Regions from separate parts of the Pseudomonas sp. LBUM1659 genome, predicted to be linked through region 2. Evidence: predicted binding sites of a transcription regulator. Region 2 holds the regulator's gene; the other holds the start of a gene.
What was found. The regulator sigma-54, encoded in region 2, starts transcription at its own class of promoters, with help from an activator protein. The targets are predictions, from matches to a motif close to ANTGGCATNNANNTTGCTNT.
Positions count from the first base shown of each region.

Region 1: the regulator sigma-54 is predicted to act here: its motif matches at 6,756-6,775, upstream of ACA048_RS25165 (pilin).

Region 1 is NZ_CP166797.1:5,527,023-5,538,797, forward strand. Features, by position in the region: gene acs (acetate--CoA ligase) at 1-223, shown strand, start outside; gene ACA048_RS25145 (oxygenase MpaB family protein) at 274-1,146, shown strand; gene ACA048_RS25150 (class I SAM-dependent rRNA methyltransferase) at 1,320-2,336, shown strand; gene ACA048_RS25155 (DUF748 domain-containing protein) at 2,397-5,381, shown strand; gene ACA048_RS25160 (BON domain-containing protein) at 5,621-5,974, opposite strand; gene ACA048_RS25165 (pilin) at 6,282-6,704, opposite strand; gene ACA048_RS25170 (type II secretion system F family protein) at 6,943-8,160, shown strand; gene ACA048_RS25175 (prepilin peptidase) at 8,162-9,034, shown strand; gene coaE (dephospho-CoA kinase) at 9,031-9,654, shown strand; gene yacG (DNA gyrase inhibitor YacG) at 9,651-9,851, shown strand; gene ACA048_RS25190 (hypothetical protein) at 9,855-10,070, opposite strand; gene ACA048_RS25195 (energy-coupling factor ABC transporter permease) at 10,134-10,823, opposite strand; gene ACA048_RS25200 (FAD/FMN-containing dehydrogenase) at 10,820-11,287, opposite strand; gene ACA048_RS25205 (DUF1780 domain-containing protein) at 11,417-11,775, shown strand, end outside.
Region 2 is NZ_CP166797.1:980,692-992,466, forward strand. Features, by position in the region: gene pmbA (metalloprotease PmbA) at 1-311, shown strand, start outside; gene ACA048_RS04290 (FagA protein) at 559-954, shown strand; gene ACA048_RS04295 (class II fumarate hydratase) at 947-2,323, shown strand; gene ACA048_RS04300 (DUF2753 family protein) at 2,351-2,779, shown strand; gene ACA048_RS04305 (superoxide dismutase) at 2,781-3,392, shown strand; gene ACA048_RS04310 (ZIP family metal transporter) at 3,423-4,316, shown strand; gene ACA048_RS04315 (HPr family phosphocarrier protein) at 4,325-4,600, opposite strand; gene rapZ (RNase adapter RapZ) at 4,616-5,473, opposite strand; gene ptsN (PTS IIA-like nitrogen regulatory protein PtsN) at 5,476-5,940, opposite strand; gene hpf (ribosome hibernation-promoting factor, HPF/YfiA family) at 5,953-6,261, opposite strand; gene ACA048_RS04335 (RNA polymerase factor sigma-54) at 6,336-7,829, opposite strand; gene lptB (LPS export ABC transporter ATP-binding protein) at 8,013-8,738, opposite strand; gene lptA (lipopolysaccharide transport periplasmic protein LptA) at 8,738-9,286, opposite strand; gene lptC (LPS export ABC transporter periplasmic protein LptC) at 9,273-9,845, opposite strand; gene ACA048_RS04355 (KdsC family phosphatase) at 9,853-10,377, opposite strand; gene ACA048_RS04360 (KpsF/GutQ family sugar-phosphate isomerase) at 10,377-11,351, opposite strand; gene ACA048_RS04365 (ATP-binding cassette domain-containing protein) at 11,628-11,775, shown strand, end outside.

The DNA of each region.
Region 1 (11,775 bases), 2.0 Mb from region 2:
GAAGAAAGAACTGCTGGCCCACGTCAGCAAGGAAATCGGCAGCTTCGCCAAACCGGACTTGATCCAATGGGCGCAGGCCTTGCCGAAAACCCGCTCGGGCAAGATCATGCGGCGTATCCTGCGCAAAATTGCCTGCAACGAACTGGACACGCTGGGGGATACTTCGACCCTGGCCGATCCGAGCGTTGTCCAGGACCTGGTGGATAAACGCCTGAACCAATAAGCTTCGCGCGGCCAGCATTGGCCGCGTTTTATTTTCGCCACTGAGTCGCCATGGAATTCATCCGTACCCGCATCGAAACCCAGATCATGAGCCTGACCGGTCTGTCCCTCGGCAAGCTCGATCTGGAAAATCCAAAAGGCGATCCCGGCCTGTTCGGCCCAGACTCGGTAAGTTGGCAAGTGCATGGTGATTTCAGCAGCATGCTCATCGGCGGCATCAGTGCCCTGATGCTGCAAGCCTTGCATCCATTGGCCCTGGCTGGTGTCTGGGACCATTCGAATTTTCGCCAGGACATGCTCGGTCGGCTGCGTCGCACCGGGCAGTTCATCTCCGGCACCACGTATGGCTCACGGAAGGATGCCGACTGGCTGATCGAGAAAGTCCGCACAATCCACCTGCAAGTGACGGGCACTGCGCCGGACGGGCGCCCCTATGCGGCCAGTGATCCGGACCTGCTGACCTGGGTGCATGTGGCCGAAGTCAGCAACTTTCTCGCCGCGCATTTGCGTTATCGCAATCCGAATCTGTCCCTGGCCGATCAGGACCGTTACTACGGGGAAATCGCGTTGATCGCCGAGCGACTGGGCGCCCGTGATGTGCCCCGCTCGCGGCAGCAGATTGCCGATTACCTTGAGCGCATTCGCCCACAGCTGCTGTGTGACGAGCGCAGTCGGGAAGTGCTGCGGTTATTGTTGAATGCGCCCTCCCCCAGCCGTTTGGCCAAGCCTTTTGGCGGTTTGATGATGCAGGCCGGGATCGACCTGTTGCCAGACTGGGCCAGTGACATGCTCGGCGTCAGCCAGAACCCGCTGCAACGCAAACTGATCCGCGCCAGCGTCAACCGCAGCGCCCCGATGCTGCGCTGGGCGGTGCGTAATGGCTCGGTGCAAAGGGCCAAGCGACGGATGGGGTTGCTCACCTGAAAAGCTAGAAGCTTCGCGAGCAAGCCCGCTCCCACACTGTATTTTGTCGGCCACACATCTTGGGTATTACTCAAATCAAGTGTGGGAGCGGGCTTGCTCGCGAAGGCAGCACCTCGGTATGGCGCCAAGCTGCTAAACTCCCGCGCCAAATTCCCTCCTGCAAGGCGCCCAGCATGTCTTCCTTGAATCAGGCGCTGCGCGCCGCCCTAGAACATCGCCAGGACCTGCTTGCCGAACTGCATCAGCAAGGCACTGATTGCTATCGCCTGTTCCACGGCAGCCAGGAAGGCGCCGGCGGCCTGACCATCGACCGCTATGGCCCGCAGCTGTTGGTGCAAAGCTTTCACCAGTCGCTGGAGCGCGACGCGCTGCTGCAATTGCACGAGGCAATCAACCAGCATCTGGGCCTCGACACCCTGCTGGTCTACAACGACCGCTCCCGGGGCAATTCGCGCATCGACCGTGAGGACACGGTTTACCGTGCCGATGAGGCGGCGCTGGAAGACTTGGTCGGCCACGAATGGAGCCTGAACTACCGGGTTCGCGGGCGTCACGCCGGCCAGGACCCGCTGCTGTTCCTCGACCTGCGCAACACCCGTGGCTGGGTCAAAGCGCACAGCCAGAACAAAAGCGTGCTCAACCTGTTTGCCTACACCTGTGGCGTCGGCCTGAGTGCTGCGGCCGGTGGCGCCCGTGAGGTGTGCAATCTGGATTTCGCCGAGGGCAACCTGGCGGTCGGCCGTGAAAATGGTCTGCTCAACCCGCAGTTGCCCGCCATGCAATTCGTCCAGTCCGATTACTTCCCGGCGATCCGCCAACTGGCCGGCCTGCCAATCAGTCAGCGGCGCGGGCAGAAACTGCCGAGCTACCAACGCCTGGAACAGCGCCAGTACGACCTGGTGCTACTCGACCCTCCCGCTTGGGCCAAGAGTGCTTTCGGCACCGTCGACCTGCTGCGCGACTACCAGAGCCTGCTCAAACCCGCGCTGCTGACCACCGCCGACAATGGCGTGCTGATCTGCTGCAACAACCTGGCGAAGGTCAGCATGGACGACTGGCGCGAACAGGTGCTGCGTTGCGCAGAGAAAGCCGGACGACCGGTGCGCGAGTGGACGGTGATGACACCGGGCGCTGATTTTCCGTCGATGGATCAGCAGCCGCCACTGAAAACGCTGATTCTGCAGCTCTGACATTCACCCAAAAATTCAGACAAATCCTGCAAAGCGTGGTCACTTCGGAACTGCAATCGCATGCCATACTCCAAGGCACTCCGATTCAGACAGATGAAGCCACACATGCCCAAAGGATTGATTCGCGCTATCGGCGCCTTGTTGACTGCTCTGGCCCTCTACAGCTTGCTGGGGTTTCTGATTTTACCGGGTATCGCGTTGCGGATTGCCAACCAGCAATTGGCCCATTACGCCACGGTGCCCGCCCACCTTCAGCGGATTGAATTCAACCCGTTCAGCCTGGAAGTCACCCTTTGGGGCCTGGTCATCGGCGAACCGGGCAAGGAACAGATCGGCTTCGAACGCCTGTACGCCAACCTGCAAGTCGACAGTCTCTGGACCAAGGCCGTGCACCTGTCCGACATCGAACTGGACAAACCCAAGACTGAAATCCTCTTCGGCAAGGACGGGCAGCTCAACCTGCTTGGGCTGTTCAAACTGCCCGCAAGCGAGCCGACACCTGCCGATCCGAATGCCAAGCCGTTTCCGCTGCGCGTGGACCGGATCAATCTGGCCGGCGGCGCGGTGCACTTCCAGGACCAGCGCCCCAGCGAACCCATCGAATTTCTCTACGACAAACTCGATTTCGAGCTGAAAAACCTCAGCACCCTACCCGACGACAGCGCCGACATGACGCTGGTGGCCATCGGACCGGCCGGTGGGCAAGTCGACTGGACTGGCAACTTCAGCCTGATCCCACTCGCCTCCGAAGGTAAGCTGAAAATAACTGATGGCAAGATGAAATCCTTTTGGCCTTATGTGCGTGATGCGGTGCCACTGGATCTCGAAAGTGGCGTCCTTAGCCTCAGCACCGACTACAAACTCAATCTGTCCAAAGAAACCGAACTGCTGCTGAGCAATGTCGCTGTCAGCGTCGCGCCTTTCGCGATCAAGGCCCCGGACGGACGGCCACTGGCGACGCTCGAACGATTGGACATCAGCGATACCACCGTGGACCTGGCCAAGCAGCAAGTGGTGGTCGGCAAGATCCGCAGCCAAAAACTGGAAACCTGGGCCGCCCTCGAAGCCGACGGGCAACTCGACTGGCAGAAGTTGTTCGCCAGCCAGCCGTCCAGACCCGCCGCCAAAGCCAAGGCCGAACCCGCCAGTACGCCAGCGGCAGCCGACTCACCCAAACCGGAACCGGCGCCACCGAGCAAACCGTGGCAGGTGCGGCTCAAAGACGTGCAATTGCGCGATTACCAGGTGCACCTGGCCGACCGCAAGGCGCAACCCGCCGTAGCGCTGGATGTCGGCCCGCTGAACCTGGACTTGCAGAATTTCGACAGCCTTAACGGTTCGCCTTTTAATCTCAAGCTCGACACCGGCGTGGGCAAACAGGGCAAGATCCTGGCTGATGGCGTGGTCAATCTCGCCCCGATCAGTGCCAAACTGAAGGTGCAGACCAAAGACATCGACCTGCGTGTCGCACAGTCTTACATCACCCCGTTCATTCGCCTGGAACTGCGCAGCGGCATGCTCGGCAGTGATCTGGCGGTCGATCTGAAAAGCACCGAGCCGCTGGCATTCAGCGTCACCGGCCGGGCTCAAGTCGATCAGTTGCACACCCTCGACACCCTTAAAAACCGCGACTTCCTCAAATGGCAGCAGTTGGTGCTTGAAGGCCTGAACTATCAACACGGTGACAGCCTGTCGATCGACAAGGTCAACCTGTTCCAACCTTATGCACGCTTCATGATCAACGAAGATCGCACCACTAACATCGACGACCTGCTGATCCCGCAACCGCCCGACACAGGCGCCAAAACAGCCGCTGCCAAACCGGCCAGCAACAACAAACCACTGGGCATTCACATCGGCGGCATTGCCATCAATGACGGCTCGGCCAACTTCGCCGACTTCAGCCTGACACCTAACTTCGTCACCGCCGCGCAGCAGCTCAACGGGCAGATCGGCACCATCGACAGTCGTCAGGCGAAACCGGCCAGCGTGGATATCAAAGGCAAGGTAGATCGTTATGCACCCGTGACCATCAAGGGCGCGGTCAATCCGTTCGACCCGATGGCCAGCCTCGACATCGCCACCAGTTTCAAACGTGTGGAACTGACCACGCTCACGCCTTACTCCGGCAAGTTTGCCGGGTATCGCATCCGTAAGGGCCGGCTCAACCTCGACTTGCATTACCTGATCGTCAAAGGCCAGCTCAAGGCTGAAAACAAAGTGGTGGTCGAGCAATTGGAGCTGGGGGAAAAAGTCGACAGCCCGGATGCCGTGAGCCTGCCACTGAAACTGGCGATTGCCTTGCTCAAGGATGTGGATGGCAAGATTTCCATCGAATTGCCCGTCACGGGCGACCTCAATAATCCGCAGTTCAGCGTCATGCCGATTGTCTGGCAAACCCTGCGCAACCTGATCGTCAAAGCGGCCGCTGCGCCGTTCAAACTGATTGGCGGATTGGTCAGCGGCGGCGGTTCCGAAGACTTGGGCACCGTATCGTTCGCACCAGGCGCAAGCGATTTGAGCCAGGAAGCCGAAGGGGCGTTGGTCAAACTGTCCCAAGCCTTGAAGGAACGTCCGGCCCTGCGCCTTGAAATCGAAGGTACGGCCGCCGCCAGCAGTGACGGCCCGTTGATTGCCGAGCAACGTCTGGAGCGGGAATACCAATACAACTACTACAAAATGCTCCAGCGTCGCGGTGACAAAGTCCCGGCCCAGGCTTCATTGCTGGAGGTCCCGGAAAACGAGAAAGGCCCGCTGCTGGAAGGCATCTACCGCACGCGCCTGAAGACTCAACCGTCGGCCGAATGGAAGGACCTGGGCAAGGAAGAACGCACCTCCAAAATGCGTGCCGACGTGATCAAGTTCTGGAGCACCAGCGACGTGCTGTTGCGTCAGTTGGGGCAGGAGCGCGCCGGCAGTATCAAGGACTATCTGGTGGATAAAGGTCAGCTGGCCGACGACCGTGTGTACTTCATCGACGCCAACCTTGGCGAAGCGCAAAGTGATGGCCGGGTGGTGACGCCGTTGCACCTGGATGCGCAGTGACTCAGAAGAGAGCGCTCATACATTCAAGAATGATGTCGACTGACACTCCACTATCGCGAGCAAGCTCGCCCCACAGTTGTTTTCTGAGTTGCCCAAATAGAACAGGCCCCCGACACGAATCTCGGGGGCCTGTAATGGCCACATCCTTATGGCCTTTCGCATGAACTCCTAAGAAGTGGCATCAGTATTACTCAGTCCGTCTGCCACACCTTCCCCCGGTCCAGGCGAGAAGTCTTGCCTTACTCGGCTTTCAGGCCGTCAGCGGAGACCGCTTTGACGCCTTTGATTTTCTTGGTGATCGCCACAGCGGTGGCTTTCTGAGAGTCAGTCACTGCAACCGTGGACGACAGGGACACTACGCCTTTGTTGGTTTCGACTTTGATGTCCGTGCCCGGAATGCCTTTTTCGGTCAGCAGGTCGCTTTTAACTTTGGTCGTGATCCAGGTATCGGAAGTAGCTTCCGTGGCCTTGGTCATTTCACCAGCAGCCAAGGTCATCGGCGCTTGAGTGGTGGTGGTCTGTGCGAATGCTACGTTGGTCATGGTCAGGGTCAGCGCGGTAGCAGCAGCGGCAGCGATAGCGAACTTCTTCATACGAGTAACTCCTGTTTTTCTAGAAAGTCTGCTGGTTGTCTTCTCAGCAGGGTTACTGGGTAGAGTGCGAACGCTGTGCCAACTTTGAGACAACTACAAAATCGTTATAAATCAATGTGTTATAAATATTGCGAATTTTCGAAATCATGCAAAATGCATGACTTGGTAAAACTCTGCATGCAACTTGCGGGTTTTCACAAAGTTCCTAACACCCTGAATTTTTTGCCTTTTTTTCAGTAGCAAGGCATTCGACAAACAAAAAAAAGCCCCGCAACCGAAGCAGCGGGGCCGTGCTGGATGTCAGCGATTACGTCGCGGAACTGATGCAACTTTTAGGCAGGTAGTCTTGTTCAGCGGAACTGGCACACGACCAGCCTTTGGTTGCATCACGGGTCAACGTAATGGTCTTGCTCAACACTGGCGCCGGGGCATTCAAAATCGTGCAGGTGATGGTGCCATTGCCTGTGGCCACAGCGCCGGTGACCGCGACGGTGCAATTGCTGGTCGTGGCATCGCCCGCCGGCGCCACGTTGGCTACGGTTGGCGCCTCGCCCTGGTTGATCGCATCTTCATACGGCACCTTCATTGCGGAAATCTCGGCCAGACCCGCCGTCAACTTCGCCCTGGCCTGATATTTGGAATACATCGGCAACGCAAACGTCGCCAGAATCCCGATGATCGCCACCACGATCAGCAGTTCGATCAGGGTAAAACCTTTCTGAGTCTTCATAGACAAGCTCCATGCATGAGTCGAAAGCTCATGATCTGAAAGAGCATCAGCACAGCACAGCCCATGCCAAGCGCCACAGCCCCTGTTGGCGGGGCATGAAGTCAAACCAAAGACCTTTCCATCCCCCAGTAACCGCACTATCTGACACTTTTTGTCACCTCAAGGCCGCTGGTTTGGCTCAGCGCCTTGACTAGGCTATAAGCCATGAAGAAATCAATCGGGTCACCTAGGGCTGAACATGTCGGTCAAAGCAGCAAAAACAAATGTCTACGCCTGGGAAGGCACAGACAGGAAAGGCACCAAGATGATCGGTGAGTTGAGCGGCCAGAACCCGGCGTTGATCAAGGCCCAACTGCGCAAGCAAGGCATCAACCCCGGCAAGGTGCGCAAGAAATCAGCGTCGATTTTCAACGTCGGCAAACGCATCAAAACTCAGGACATTGCCCTGTTCACCCGGCAGATGGCGACCATGATGAAAGCCGGCGTGCCGCTCTTGCAGTCGTTCGACATTATCGGCGAAGGCTTCGATAACCCGGCCATGCGCAAACTGGTGGACGAGTTGAAACAGGAAGTCGCGGCGGGTAACAGCTTCGCCGCGTCCCTGCGCAAAAAGCCGCAGTATTTCGATGAGCTCTACTGCAACCTGGTGGATGCCGGCGAGCAGGCCGGCGCCCTCGATACTTTGCTGGAACGGGTGGCGACCTATAAGGAAAAGAGCGAAAGCCTGAAGGCCAAGATCAAGAAAGCCATGACCTATCCACTGGCCGTGGTGTTTGTCGCGATCATTGTCACGGGGATTCTGCTGGTCAAGGTGGTGCCGCAATTCGAATCGGTGTTCAAAGGTTTTGGTGCCGAACTGCCTGCCTTCACGGTGATGGTCATCGGCCTTTCGGCGTTCATGCAGCACTGGTGGTGGGTGATGCTCGGTGTGCTGATCGCGGCGATTTTCGGCGTGCGTCACGCGTTCAAGAAATCCCCGGGCTTTCGTGACTGGCTGGACACCTGGCTGTTGAAACTGCCCCTGATCGGCACGCTGATGTACAAGTCTGCCGTGGCCCGCTTCGCGCGTACGCTGTCAACCACCTTTGCCGCCGGCGTGCCATTGGTTGAAGCGTTGGAGTCCGTGGCCGGTGCGACCGGTAACATCGTGTTCAAGCGTGCGGTGCTGCGCATCAAGCAGGACGTGTCGAGCGGCATGCAGCTGAATTTTTCCATGCGCACTTGCGGCGTCTTCCCCAACATGGCGATTCAAATGACGGCCATTGGTGAAGAGTCAGGCGCACTGGATACCCTGCTCGACAAGGTCGCGGGCTTCTACGAAGACGAAGTAGACAACATGGTCGATAACCTCACCAGCCTGATGGAGCCATTCATCATGGTCGTGCTGGGTGTTATCGTCGGGGGCCTGGTGGTTGCGATGTACTTGCCCATCTTCCAACTCGGCTCAGCGATCTGACATGCCTTTGATTGAAATACTGACGGTTTACCCAGCGTTCTTCGTAACCCTCGCATTAGTGGTGGGCCTGGTCGTGGGCAGCTTCCTCAATGTGGTGATCTGGCGCCTGCCGAAAATGCTCAACCGCGAGTGGCGGCTGCAAGCCCATGATGTGCTGGGTGTACCGCCCGAAGCGCCAGGCCCGACCTACAATCTGATGCTGCCCCACTCACATTGCCCGCAGTGCGATCATCAAATTCGCGCATGGGAAAACATTCCGGTTTTCAGTTATCTGTTTTTACGGGGGCGATGCTCGAACTGTGCCGCACCGATCAGCAAGCGCTATCCGCTGACCGAACTGACCTGTGGCCTGCTCTCGGCATTTATCGCTTGGCATTTCGGTTTCGGTTGGCAGGCCGGCATGGTGTTGGTTTTGACCTGGGGCTTGCTGGCGATGAGCCTGATCGACGCCGAGCACCAACTGCTGCCGGATGTGCTGGTACTGCCGCTGTTATGGCTGGGGTTGATCGTCAACAGTTTCGGGGTCTTCGTGTCATTGCATGAAGCGCTATGGGGGGCGGTGGCCGGGTACATGGCGTTGTGGTCGGTTTTCTGGCTGTTCAAGCTGCTCACCGGAAAAGACGGTATCGGCCACGGTGATTTCAAGTTACTGGCCATGCTCGGGGCGTGGGGTGGCTGGCAAATTCTGCCGCTGACGATCCTGCTGTCATCGCTCGTAGGCGCCATTCTCGGGGTGATTTTGTTGCGTCTGCGCAACGCGAAAACCTCGTCGCCAATCCCCTTCGGCCCCTATCTGGCGATTGCCGGCTGGATTGCCTTGCTCTGGGGTGGTCAAATAACCGACTTCTATTGGCAGTTTGTCGGTTTGAAATGAATACCCCTGTGGAAAAACCCTGGATTCTCGGCCTGACCGGCGGCATCGGCAGCGGCAAAAGCGCGGCCGCCCAACACTTCATCGACCTGGGCATCCACGTCGTGGACGCCGATCACGCGGCGCGCTGGGTGGTGGAACCGGGTCGCCCGGCGCTGGCCGCCATCGCCGAACACTTCGGCCCTGGTGTGCTGCAAGCCGACGGGCAACTGGATCGTGCGTCCCTGCGCGCATTGATCTTTGAAGTGCCGGATGAACGCCGGTGGCTCGAAGGCTTGTTGCATCCGTTGATCGGTGAAGAAATCGCTCACAATCTGGCCAAGGCACAATCGCCCTACGCGATTCTGGTTTCGCCGCTGCTGATCGAGTCCGGGCAGACCGCCATGACTCAACGCGTCCTGGTGATCGATGCCCCGCAACAGTTACAAATCGAACGCACCTTGCAGCGTGACCAGACCACTGAACAACAGGTCCAGGCGATCCTCAAGGTCCAGACCAGCCGCCAGGACCGCGTGAGCCATGCCGACGATGTGGTGGTCAACGACCGCGACCTCGCCTGGCTGCACAGCGAGGTCGAACGCCTGCATCACTTTTACCTTACTTTGCGTGGAGGCCAGTCATGAGCCAGACCCCAACCGTCCAATGCCCAACCTGTGGCGCTCCTGTTGAATGGAGTGCCGAGAGCACCTTCCGGCCGTTCTGCTCGGATCGCTGCAAACTGATCGATCTCGGGGCATGGGCATCGGAGGAGCACAAGATTCCGGTCAGCCCGGACGCCGAGGACGACCTGTTCAGCGAAGACTTCGAACCGCGTCACTGAGGTTCAAGGCCGCATAAAACCGTAATCCTGGTCGTCATCGAGGTTTTCCGCCAGAAAACGCAACTCGTCGGCCAGGTCTTCAGTGCTGCGCACTGCCTTGCTCTGCTGTACCACTGCGCTGAGCAAAGCGCGCAGGCTCAAGCCCGGATCAAACCCCACCTCCTGCGCCCCATCCAGACTCCGACGCAACTCTTGCCTTGCCCACTCGTACACACTCATACCGATGCTCCTGAAGGTTTTGTCGAGCATGAGTTCGCCGATGAAGGGCCAATGTGATGTGGATCAAGACTTCGGGTCGTCGTCTTTCCAGGGAGCCGAAAGGTAGCGCGTGCGATTGAACGTCTCCAGCCATTCAGGGCTGAACACCACCAATGCGCTGACCACCATGCCGTTGATGAACGCCTCCGGGAAAATCAGCAGCCACAGATAGCCGACAAAGTCTTCCAGCCAATACGGCATGGCAAAACGTTCGTCGAACCACAGCAACCACAGCGCCAGCAGCAGGCACAACAACGCCGACAGCGCCGCCGCAAAAAAACCGGAACAAAAGATATACACGAAGAGATTACGCGGCTGCGCACGCTCCACCCGGATGGCGATGCATTCGGTGACCAGCACCGGCAGTAAAATCAGCAACGCCCCGTTTACACCGACGGCGACCAGGTCCTGACGCCCGAGCAGCACCAGCCCGCACTGCGCAATCAAGCCGCCGATGATCGCCAACGGCCAATCCAGCAGCAGGGTCACGGCTGTCATGCCGATGAAATGATAAGACACGCCGGTGTCGAAATCCCGCCGCACCAGCCACAGCATAAACAACGCGAACACCGTGCCGAACAGTAAATGCTGGCGGCGGCTGTCTGTGAATAGCTCAACCCAGGGCGCACGCCAGATGGCCCAGAGCAGCACGGGCACATAGATCAGCCAGCCGACCGTCAGCGTCTGCGGAGACAGCAGTTCGGCACCGATCATGGTCGGGCCTTCTCTAGCGCCTCATGTAGCTGCGCGGCCGTGGCATATTCGTGTTGTGCCAACAATTGGCCGTCCTTGAGTTGCAGCCACAGTACTTTGTCCTCAGCCCCGGGGTAGCGCGGCGCCACGCGCCCCTCACGGTCCAGCATTACCCGGTAGGAATAATCGCGCATGGCCGGAATGGCAAACATCTTCGCGATCAGCCTTGGCATACGCTGGATGTCCGCTAAAAATACGACGTGCCGCGCTTCCAGATAGCCTTTTGGCTGGCCTTGCAGTGCAGCCTCTAGCAGTTTGGCGGCGTCCATACTTCGCGCCACCAGCAGCGTCTGAGTCTGATTATCTAGCGTGAACGCCTGGTCGTACTGATCGAGCAAGGTCCAGGGTGCTAGTCGCTCGCCCACTTCCAGCGCCTGGGCCCACAAGGGCAGAAAACTGAGCAGCAACACCGGCCAATATTTCACATTCACCCCCTTGCCCTATCGCTTCTGCATGTTGGCCATCAGTCTACACCGCCCTTTCAGACTGCCCAGTGACGTCCATTGCCGGTAAACGCTTTCTGCTTGTCGCATTTGAACGCTAAGCTTGGGCCTATGGATGACTCAGATTATTTACGCCTGCTGACCATCGCGGCCGAGCAAGCCAACGCGTTCCTGTCCAATGCCCGCAAATGGGAGCGTGAGCGTTGGGTGTGCCAGCGCCTGCTGCAAGGCTTGAACATTCCCTACCGCGCCGACGAGTTCGCCCCCGCCGGCGAGCCGCCGGACGTATTGTTTCGGGAGGCGAATTTCGAGGTGTTCTTCGTGCTCGATGAGGGCCGGCGACTGAACGACGAATGGCGCGACGAACTGCAACGTCGGCGCAGTGCGTTTTCCCTGAGCCAGTTAGTGCGACGTGAAGCCAAACCCAAACGTATCCCCGCCAATGAGTTTTTGCTGAGACTGGCGCCGAC
Region 2 (11,775 bases):
TGCACAACCTGTTCGTCACCCATGGCGATGAAGACCAGGCCGCGTTGCTGCGTCGCATGGGTCGTGGCTTGTTGGTCACGGAGTTGATGGGCCAGGGCCTGAACATGGTCACCGGCGATTACTCCCGAGGCGCGGCGGGTTTCTGGGTCGAAAACGGTGAGATCCAGTTCGCGGTGCAGGAAGTGACCATCGCCGGCAACATGCGTGACATGTTCAAACAGATCGTTGCGGTCGGTAATGACCTGGAGTTGCGCAGCAACATCCGCACCGGTTCGGTACTGATCGAGCGGATGACGGTGGCGGGTAGCTAAACCTTACCGCTTCAAAAAAGGCGCGCCATCCCATCGGATGGCGCGCCTTTTTTATGCGCCTTGCACCGGCCCCCCTGTAGGAGTGAGCCAGCTCGCGATAGCGGTGGAACATCCACCAACGATGTCGACTGACACTCCGCAATCGCGAGCAGGCTCGCTCCCACAATTAGTTCAGCGCAAGCTGCGGGGTTGTTTTGGTTCTCATTATCATCTAATAATAAATCTCATTACCGAATAGGCCCGGATCATGAGTTCTGCCTTGCACGAGCAGCCGTACCTCGAAAGCTGGCGCTGGATGAGCCGCCAGATCCGTTGCGCGATGGATCCCGACGAGCCGCGCCTGATCGAACATTACCTGGCTGAAGGCTGGTATCTGGCCTGTTGCACGGCGACCTCACCCTGGACCATCGCCGAAACGTCTTTGCGTCTGCTGCTCGATAGCGCCGCCGATGTCGCGCTGCCGTGGCACTGGCGGACCTATTGCCTGGATCAGGCATGGCGTCCGCTGCGCGAACTCGAACGCCTGTCTCTGTGCCAATGCCGCCTCAAGCGTTGGCAACGCTACACCTGGCAGCTGGCGACCTGCGAGTTGCAGCCATCGATTCCCCTCATAGAACTGATGCAAGGATTCCACGATGAGTAAAACTCGTATCGAACGCGACAGCATGGGAGAGCTTCAGGTGCCGGTGGACGCGCTCTATGGCGCACAGACCCAACGCGCGGTGGATAACTTCCCGATCAGCGGCAAGCCGATGCCCGTGCAGTTTGTCCGCGCGTTGATTCTGGCCAAGGCCGCCGCCGCCCGGGCCAACGTCGAGCTCCAACAAGTCAGCGAAGCCCAGGGCAATGCCATCGTCAAGGCGGCATTGGGCCTGCTCAACGGCGACTTCATGCAGCACTTCCCGGTGGATATCTTCCAGACCGGTTCGGGCACCAGTTCGAACATGAACGCCAACGAAGTGATCGCCACACTGGCCAGCCGTGTGCTCGGCGAGCCGGTGAACCCCAACGATCACGTCAATTGCGGCCAGAGCAGCAACGACATCATCCCGACGACTATCCATGTCAGTGCGGCGCTGGCTTTGCATGAGCAACTGCTGCCGGCGCTGGTGCGTCTGGTGCAGGTGATCGAACTCAAGGCCGAGCAGGTTCATCACCACGTCAAAACCGGACGCACTCACTTGATGGACGCGATGCCGGTACGCATGAGCCAAGTGCTTAACGGCTGGGCGCAACAGCTCAAGGCCAACATCGGCCATCTGCACGATTTGCTGCCGAGTCTGCAATCGCTGGCACAGGGCGGCACGGCGGTGGGCACCGGAATCAACGCTCATCCCGAGTTCGCCGCGCGCTTCAGCCAACAGCTGAGCGAGCTGACCCACGTTCAATTCACCCCTGGCACAGACCTGTTTGCGCTGATCGGCTCCCAGGACACAGCCGTCGCAGTCTCCGGGCAGCTCAAAGCCACGGCGGTGTCCTTGATGAAGATTGCCAACGACCTGCGCTGGATGAATTCCGGTCCGCTGGCCGGTCTTGGTGAAATCGAGCTCGAAGCCTTGCAGCCGGGCTCTTCGATCATGCCGGGCAAGGTCAACCCGGTGATCCCGGAGGCCACCGCGATGGTCGCCGCTCAGGTGATTGGCAACGATACCGTCATCACCATTGCCGGTCAGTCTGGCAATTTCGAACTGAACGTGATGCTGCCAATCATCGCCCAGAACCTGCTGAGCAGCATTGAATTGCTGGCCAACTCCAGTCATCTGCTGGGTGAAAAGGCAATCGGCAGCTTCAAGGTCAATGAAGCAAGGCTCAAGGAAGCGCTGTCGCGCAACCCGATTCTGGTCACGGCACTCAACCCGATCATTGGTTACCAAAAAGCCGCCGAGATCGCCAAGAAAGCCTATCAACAAGGCCGGCCGGTGCTCGATGTCGCACTGGAACACACCGACCTGACACGCAGCCAGCTTGAAGTTTTGCTGGACCCGGAAAAACTCACCGCAGGCGGCGTGTAACCACCTCAACCGCTTTGGAGGCTCACCATGGAGCACTGGAAACGCACGATCGAACGGGCAAATCGTTGTTTCATGCTGGGCGAATACGTCGATGCCCGCGAGGCTTACTTGCAGGCGTTGGCCCTGGCCCAGGTGTTGTTCGAGCGCTGGGCGGATGCCGACGAAGCGGTGACGGCCTGCGTGATTTCCCACCACAACCTGGCGGATCTGCATTTGCGTCTGAACCAGCCGGAGGAGAGCGCCGAGTATTTGTGCGCGATCCATCAACGGCTGTTGCAGACCATGCAGGATCCGCGTCTGGTGCCCGCCCTGCGCGATGCCGCACTACGCCAAAGCAGCAAGACTTACGTCGAACTGCTGAATTTCATCAGCGAACACGGCGAATACCCGCGCACCTATCGTCTGCTGCACATCGATGCTGCCTCGCCTGCGCCCCTACATCATGGAGTTCATTGAAATGGCTTTTACCTTGCCTGCCTTGCCCTACGCCTACGACGCCCTGGAACCGCACATCGATGCGCAGACCATGGAAATCCACTACACCAAACACCACCAGACCTACATCAACAACCTCAACGCTGCGGTGGAAGGCACCGAGTTTGCCGAGTGGCCGGTGGAGAAACTGGTGTCGGCTGTCCAGCAACTGCCGGAGAAGCTGCGCGCGGCGGTGATTAATCAGGGCGGCGGGCATGCCAACCATTCGCTGTTCTGGGAAGTGATGGCGCCCAACGGCGGCGGCAATCCTGAAGGCTCCTTGGCTGAGGCGATCGATGAGCAACTGGGCGGCCTGAGCAGTTTCAAGGAAGCCTTCACCAAAGCCGCGCTGACTCGTTTCGGCAGCGGCTGGGCGTGGCTCAGCGTGACGCCGCAAAAGACGCTGGTCGTTGAAAGCAGCGGCAATCAGGACAGTCCATTGATGAACTGCAATACGCCAATCCTCGGCCTGGATGTCTGGGAGCACGCTTATTACCTGCAATACCAGAACCGTCGCCCGGAATACATCAACGCGTTCTACAACGTGATCAATTGGCCTGAAGTCGCTACGCGCTATCAGGCTGCACTGGTTTAAGACTTCTGCAAAAACAATCCAAGGCTGGCTATGGGCACTGAAACACTGGCGATCGGAAGTGGACGAATGTTTCGTTACGCATTCGGATCGCTGTTACTGCTGGCAGGCATGACGTTATTGGTTGCCCAAGGCTTGGCGTGGCTGGACCTCGAGCCGAAACTACTGCGCGCGCTGCAAGGCGGGGCGATCTGCGCTTTGGGCACTGCGTTGGGCGCGGTGCCTGTGCTGGTAATTCGACGGATGCCCCAGACAGTCAGCGATACGCTGCTCGGCTTCGGGGCCGGGGTGATGCTCGCGGCGACAGCGTTTTCGTTGATCGTTCCGGGGATCTCTGCCGCTGAAAGCCTGGGGCTGACGCCTTGGACGGCCAGCGGACTGATCAGTTTCGGCATCATGCTGGGTGCGTTTGGATTGTTCCTGGTTGATCGCAAGGTGTCGGGTGCGTCGCCGGAAATGCTCGTAGGCACGCTGGAGCGACCGGTCATCCCGCCGCGAATCTGGTTATTTGTGTTTGCGATCATTGCCCACAACATTCCTGAAGGCATGGCGGTCGGGGTCTCGGCGGGAGGTGGAATGCCGGATGCTGATAGCCTGGCCATGGGCATCGCGTTGCAGGATGTCCCGGAAGGGCTGGTGATTGCGTTGGTGTTGGCCGGGGCGGGGATGTCGAGGGTCAAGGCATTCCTGATCGGTGCGGCGTCAGGGTTGGTCGAGCCGGTGTTCGCGCTATTGTGCGCGTGGCTGGTGAGCCTTGCCGAACTGTTGTTGCCGCTTGGATTGGCACTGGCGGCGGGGGCAATGCTGCTAGTGGTCACCCATGAAGTGATTCCCGAGTCACGACGCAATGGTCACGACAAGCTCGCAAGTCTTGGCTTGCTGATTGGGTTTTGTCTGATGATGGTGATGGATACGGCGCTCGCCTAGGCGAACGTTTATTCGCCTTCGTCGAAGTATCTGTTGATCAAATCCACCAATGCCTGCATCGCTTCGTCAGCTTGTTCACCTTCAGTGCTCAGGTGGATTTTGGTGCCCTTGCCCGCAGCGAGCATCATCATGGCCATGATGCTTTTGCCGTCGACCGTGGATTCCGGCGTGCGTCCTACTCTGATCGTGCAATCCTTGAATTCACCGGCGACGCCAACGAATTTTGCAGAAGCGCGGGCATGCAGGCCCAATTTGTTGATGATTTCGATTTCCAGAGCAGGCATCGCGGTGTGAATCCTTTAGCTGAGGTCGCGGTGGCGGACCTGGACGTTCTTCAGGGATTGTTGCAGAACCTGGCCCAGACGTTCGGTCAGGTAGACGGAGCGATGATGTCCTCCGGTGCAGCCAATGGCGATGGTGACATAGGCGCGGTTGCTCGCGGCAAAGCGCGGCAGCCACTTGAGTAAATACGATGATATGTCCTGGAACATCTCTTCGACGTCCGGTTGGGCCGCCAGGTACTCGGCCACCGGTTGATCAAGCCCGGACTGAGCGCGCAATTCCGGCTTCCAATAAGGGTTGGGCAGGCAGCGCACGTCGAACACCAGGTCTGCATCGACCGGCATGCCACGTTTGAATCCGAAGGACTCGACCAGGAACGCAGTACCGGCTTCCGGCTGATTCAACAGGCGCAGCTTGATGGTATCGCGTAGCTGATAAAGGTTCAGGTTGGTGGTATTGATTTTGAGATCTGCCAGATCGGCGATCGGCCCCAACAGATTGGTTTCGTCCTCGATGGCTTCAGCCAACGAACGGTTGGCGTTGCTTAGCGGGTGACGACGGCGGGTTTCGGAAAAACGCTTGAGCAGGGTTTCGACGTCGGCGTCCAGGTACAGCACATCGCACTTGATATGCCGGCTCCGGACTTCATCCAGCAGTTCGGGAAACCGCGAAAGGTGGCTCGGCAAGTTACGCGCATCTATGGATACGGCGACCAGCGGTTGTGCCAGTTCGGTATGAATCAGTGCGCGTTCTGCCAACTCCGGCAGCAGGCCGGCGGGCAGGTTGTCGATGCAGTAGTAGCCGTTGTCCTCGAGAACATCGAGGACGGTGCTTTTACCTGAGCCGGAGCGGCCGCTGACGATGATCAAGCGCATGATTACTGACCGTTTTGCTCGTCCAGGACAACCTGATACAAGGCTTCGTTGCTCGGGGCGCTGCGAAGACGTTCACGAACTTCCTTGCGATCGAGCATGCTGGCGATCTGGCGGAGCAGTTCCAGGTGCGCATCGGTAGCCGCTTGCGGGACCAGCAGTACGAACAGCAGGTCAACCGGAGCGCCGTCGATGGCGTCGAAATCAATGGGGGCGTCCAGGTGCATCAAGGCGCTGATGGGTGACTCGCAGCCCTTCAGGCGACAGTGAGGGATGGCGATGCCGTTGCCAAAACCGGTCGAGCCGAGTTTTTCACGGGCAATCAAAGCCTCGAAGACATCTTGCATCTCCAGATCCGGCACTTCCCGGGCGATCAGGTTGGCAATTTGCTCGAGGGCTTTCTTTTTACTGCCGCCCGGCACGTTCACGAGGGAGCGGCCGGGGGTCAGGATGTTTTCAAGTCGGATCATGGGTTGGGAGTGTTAACGACCGGTCGCACCCTGGAGGAGGCTCTGGGTCTTTTCCTTATGCTTTTTGAGTTGTTTATCTAGCTTGTCGGTCAGTGAGTCGATCGCCGCGTACATATCGGTATGTTCCGCGTTGGCGACCACTTCATTGCCGGGAATATGCAGGGTGGCTTCGATTTTCTGCTTCAGCTTCTCGACCGTCATCGTGACCTGCACGTTGGTGATCTTGTCGAAATGCCGCTCTAATCGTTCGAGTTTTTCGCCGATGTAGGCGCGCAGGGGTTCGGTCACTTCCAGTTGGTGTCCACTGATGTTGACTTGCATACAGCTTCTCCTTCGTTGCCAGTGCATAAAGCGGTAGATCAAATGATCTACCACTGGAACGCTGTGGCGTGGCTCTACATCAACCGCTTGCGTTCGCTCGAAGGCGCGATCCCGAGGGACTCGCGGTACTTGGCGACGGTGCGGCGAGCCACCTGAATGCCTTGTGCCTCCAGTAAACCAGCGATCTTGCTGTCACTCAACGGCTTTTTCTGATTTTCCGCGGCAACCAGCTTTTTGATGATCGCGCGGATCGCTGTGGACGAGCATTCACCGCCTTCGGAGGTGCTGACGTGGCTGGAAAAAAAGTATTTCAGCTCATAAATACCCCGTGGGGTATGCATGAATTTTTGCGTGGTCACCCGTGAAATCGTCGATTCGTGCATGCCCACTGCTTCGGCAATGTCATGCAGGACCAGTGGTTTCATGGCTTCGTCGCCGTATTCCAGGAAGCCGCGCTGATGCTCGACGATCTGGGTGGCAACTTTCATCAGTGTTTCGTTACGGCTTTGCAGGCTCTTGATGAACCAGCGGGCTTCTTGCAACTGATTGCGCATGAAGGTGTTGTCGGCGCTGGTGTCGGCGCGTCGTACAAATCCGGCGTATTGGGCGTTGACCCGCAGTCGTGGCACTGATTCCTGATTCAGTTCCACCAGCCAGCGTTCGTTGTCCTTGCGCACGATAACGTCGGGAACGACGTATTCGGCTTCGCTGGATTCGATCTGCGAGCCGGGGCGCGGGTTGAGGCTCTGGACCAGTTCGATGACCTGGCGCAGTTCATCTTCCTTGATCTTCATCCGGCGCATCAGCTGGGAGTAGTCGCGGCTGCCGAGCAAATCGATGTAGTCGCTGACCAGGCGCTTGGCTTCGGCGAGCCAAGGCGTATTGGCTGGCAATTGGCGCAATTGCAGCAGCAGGCATTCGCCCAGGTTACGAGCGCCGATACCGGCCGGCTCGAATTGCTGGATGCGGTGCAGGACGGCTTCGATTTCGTCGAGTTCGATGTCCAGTTCCGGATCGAAGGCTTCGAGGATTTCCTCGAGAGTTTCATCCAGATAGCCCTGATTGTTGATGCAGTCGATCAGAGTCACGGCGATCAGGCGATCGGTGTCGGACATCGGTGCCAGGTTCAGTTGCCACAACAGGTGGCTTTGCAGGCTCTCGCCGGCCGATGTGCGAGTAGTGAAATCCCATTCGTCGTCATCGTTGCTCGGCAGGCTGCTGGCGCTGGTCTGGTAAACGTCTTCCCATGCAGTATCGACCGGCAGTTCATTGGGAATGCGCTCGTTCCAGTCACCTTCCTCGAGGTTGTCCACCGTGGGGGCGGTTTCCTGGTAGGAGGGTTCCTGAATGTCGGCGTTGGGTTGCAGCTCGGCTTTGTCGGCCAAGGGGTCGGCGTTGTCGAAGTCGTCGCCCTCTTCCTGGCGTTCGAGCATCGGATTGGACTCCAGGGCCTCCTGGATTTCCTGTTGCAGGTCCAGGGTCGACAATTGGAGCAGGCGGATGGCCTGTTGCAGCTGCGGTGTCATCGTCAGCTGCTGGCCCATTCTCAAGACTAGCGATGGTTTCATGGCAGGGGCTTAACACCTTATTCGCCGGCGCACATGCGCCATCCACTACAGGGCGCCGGAGCGCCAAACATAAGCAAATTATATGCCTGAAACTGAAGTGTTTGCCTAGAGCGCTGTAACAATAAAAACCTGTTGATTTTTACTGTGATAAGCGCTCAGTCGACTAGCCAGACACCTCAACGCTTACAGGCGGAACTCATGGCCCAGATAGACTTCTTTAACCAGGTCGTTGGCCAGGATAGTGGCGGCATCGCCTTCGGCGATCAGCTGGCCATCGTTGACGATGTAGGCGGTTTCGCAGATATCCAGGGTTTCACGGACGTTGTGGTCAGTGATCAGCACGCCAATGCCCTTGGCCTTGAGATGGTAGATGATCTGTTTGATGTCGCCGACCGAAATCGGGTCCACGCCGGCGAAGGGTTCGTCGAGCAGGATGAATTTCGGGTTGGTAGCCAATGCCCGGGCGATTTCGACGCGGCGGCGTTCACCACCCGACAGGCTCATGCCGAGGTTGTCGCGGATGTGGCTGATGTGGAATTCCTGCAGCAGGCTTTCCAGCTCTTTGCGACGCCCGGCCTTGTCGAGTTCCTTGCGGGTCTCGAGGATCGCCATGATGTTGTCGGCGACCGATAGTTTGCGGAAGATCGACGCTTCTTGCGGCAAATAGCCGATACCGGCCTTTGCGCGACCGTGCATTGGCTGGTGGCTGACGTCCAGATCGTCGATCAGCACACGGCCCTGATCGGCCTGCACCAGGCCGACAATCATGTAGAAGCAGGTGGTCTTGCCGGCGCCGTTAGGACCCAGCAGGCCGACGATTTGACCGCTGTCGATCGACAGGCTGACGTCACGCACGACCTGGCGGCTCTTGTAGCTCTTGGCCAGATGCTGAGCTTTCAGAGTTGCCATTACGGGGCCTTTTGCTCGTCGGTTTTTTTCTTCGGCTGGATCACCATGTCGATACGCGGACGCGACTCGGTCACCTTGCTGCCGGTAGCGCGACCGGCGCTGGCAAGCTTTTTCTCGGTGTCATAGACGATTTTCTCGCCTTGGGTGATGTTGTTGTCCTTGTCGATAACCTTTGCCTTGTCGATCAGTACTACGCGATTTTGCGCGGCGAGGTACTGGATGGTCACCCCCCAACCCTGGACAGGTTTGGGGTCGCCTGCAGTTTGCAGTTGCTCGAAGTAGGCCAGATTGCCCACCGAGGTCACCACGTCGATGTCACCCGCCGGGGTGCGGGTCATGGTCACTTTATTGCCGGTAACCTTCATCGAACCCTGGGTGATGATCACGTCGCCCGTATAGGTAGCAACGCCGTTCTTGTCGTCCAGCTGGGCGTCGTCGGCTTGTATGCGGATAGGCTGCTCTTGATCGTTCGGCAGAGCCCAGGCGCTCACGCTTCCCAGTGCTGCGCCCAGACTGAGCAAAATAGGGAGGGTTTTAACGAGCCTCATACTGTCCTCTTACGTTAGATAGCAGGTGTATCCTGCTTTCTTTCAAGTACGCTTTCATTCCGATGCCTGTCGATACACCGCCAGCGCCGTCGATACTAACGGGTTGATCGGTCTGCGCATATTGCTGCTGCGGGAACACAGTCATACGGGTGGTGGTGATCAGGGTCCTGCGGTTTTTTTCGTCGAAGCGGGTGATGCGTACCGAATCGATCAGCTCGACCTGGGTGCCGTCCGGGTTGACTTCCCCGTGTTCACTCTGAACGTGCCAGGGAAACTCGGTGCCGCGAAACATGTTCAGGTCCGGATTGGTCAGCAATGTGACCTCGGACGCTTTCAGGTGTTCGACCTTGTCGGACGTCATTTCGTACTGCAATTTGCCGTCCGGCAGGAACTGCACGCTGTGGGCGTTGGTCGCGTAATAGTCGATCGCGCTTTCATCGGCCTTGACCACAGGTTTGTCGAGGAAGCGTTCCGGGCTGATGTTCCAGTAGCCGACCGCAGCGAACAGCGCGGCGATGCAACTGAATAGCAGGATGTTACGAAACTTTTTGCTCAGCATAGTGGGCTCACAGGTACGCAGCGTTGGCCGCATCGAGGCGGCCCTGGGCGCGCAGGATCAATTCGCAGAATTCGCGAGCGGCACCCTCGCCACCTCGGGCAACGGTAATGCCATGGGCGTTTTCACGCACGAAGCTGGCGGCGTTGGCTACCGCCATGCCCAGGCCGACGCGGCGAATCACCGGCAGGTCCGGCAGGTCGTCACCGAGGTAGGCCACTTGTTCATAGCTTAGGTTGAGTTGAGCCAGAAGCTCGTCCAGCACCACCAGTTTGTCTTCGCGCCCCTGATAAAGGTGGGGGATGCCGAGGTTTTTCGCTCGCCGTTCGACCACCGGGGTTTTGCGGCCGCTGATGATAGCGGTCTGCACTCCCGCTGCCATCAGCATCTTGATGCCTTGGCCATCGAGCGTATTGAATGTCTTGAATTCACTGCCGTCTTCGAGAAAGTACAGGCGCCCGTCGGTCAGCACGCCATCGACGTCGAACACCGCGAGTTTGATCTGTTGGCCGCGTTGCAGCAGGTCCGTGTTCATTACATTACTCCCGCACGCAGCAAGTCGTGCATGTTCAGGGCGCCGACCGGACGGTCTTCGCTGTCGACCACCACCAGCGCGTTGATTTTGTGGTCTTCCATGATTTTCAGGGCCTCGGCGGCGAGCATTTCGGCGCGGGCGGTCTTGCCATGAGCGGTCATGACCTGTTCGATGGTGGCGCTGTGGATGTCGATGCTGCGATCCAGTGTGCGACGCAAGTCACCGTCGGTGAAGATCCCGGCCAGCTTGCCATCAGCTTCCAGAATGACGGTCATGCCCAAGCCCTTGCGGGTCATTTCCATCAATGCGTCTTTAAGGAGGGTACCGCGCTGAACCTGTGGCAAATCTTGCCCGGCGTGCATGACATTCTCCACTTTCAACAGCAGGCGGCGGCCAAGCGCGCCACCGGGGTGGGAAAAGGCGAAGTCTTCAGCGGTAAAGCCACGAGCTTCCAGCAGCGCGACAGCCAGGGCATCGCCCATCACCAGCGCGGCCGTGGTGGAGGAGGTGGGTGCCAGGTTCAGCGGGCAGGCCTCGTGTTCGACGTGAACGTTGAGGTTGACCTCGGCAGCCTTGGCCAGCGGGGAATCCGGGTTGCCGGTCACGCTGATCAATTGAATGCCGAGACGCTTGATCAGGGGCAGCAAGGTCAGGATTTCATTGGTGGAGCCGGAGTTCGACAGGGCCAGGATGATGTCATCCCGAGTGATCATACCCATGTCGCCGTGGCTGGCTTCGGCCGGGTGGACGAAAAAAGCCGTGGTGCCGGTGCTGGCCAGGGTCGCGGCGATCTTGTTGCCGATGTGTCCTGATTTACCCATGCCGACCACAACCACGCGGCCTTTGCTGGCCAGAATCATCTCGCAAGCGCGTACGAAATCTGCGTCGATGTGGGGCAGCAAGCCTTCTACGGCTTCCAGTTCGAGGCGGATGGTGCGTTGTGCTGATTGAATCAGGTCACTGGATTGGCTCATGTCAGAAATCGTATAGCCTGATGAAAGGCGGCGATTATAGCGGTAATGATCAAAACCCTCACGCAAGTTCGTTGCGCTTTGTCATTCCCGGTGACGCAATCCCCTCTAAACAAGGCTTTTTGCCGATGATGTTACAGAATATGGGCTGGCTTTGGCCTTGGGCGCTGGGCCTTTGCAGTGATATAGTTCGCGGCCAGTTCGGCCTGCCCGGGGAGGTATGTGCTTTCGTCAGAGAGTCAGGCGTCCGAGTGAGAGGCTGCATCGCAAGGAGTTTAGATGAGTGCCGATAACGCCTACGCGGTCGAGCTGAAGGGACTGTCCTTCAAGCGCGGTACGCGCAGCATTTTCAATAACGTCGATATCCGTATCCCGCGCGGCAAGGTCACCGGCATCATGGGGCCTTCCGGGTGTGGCAAAACCACAC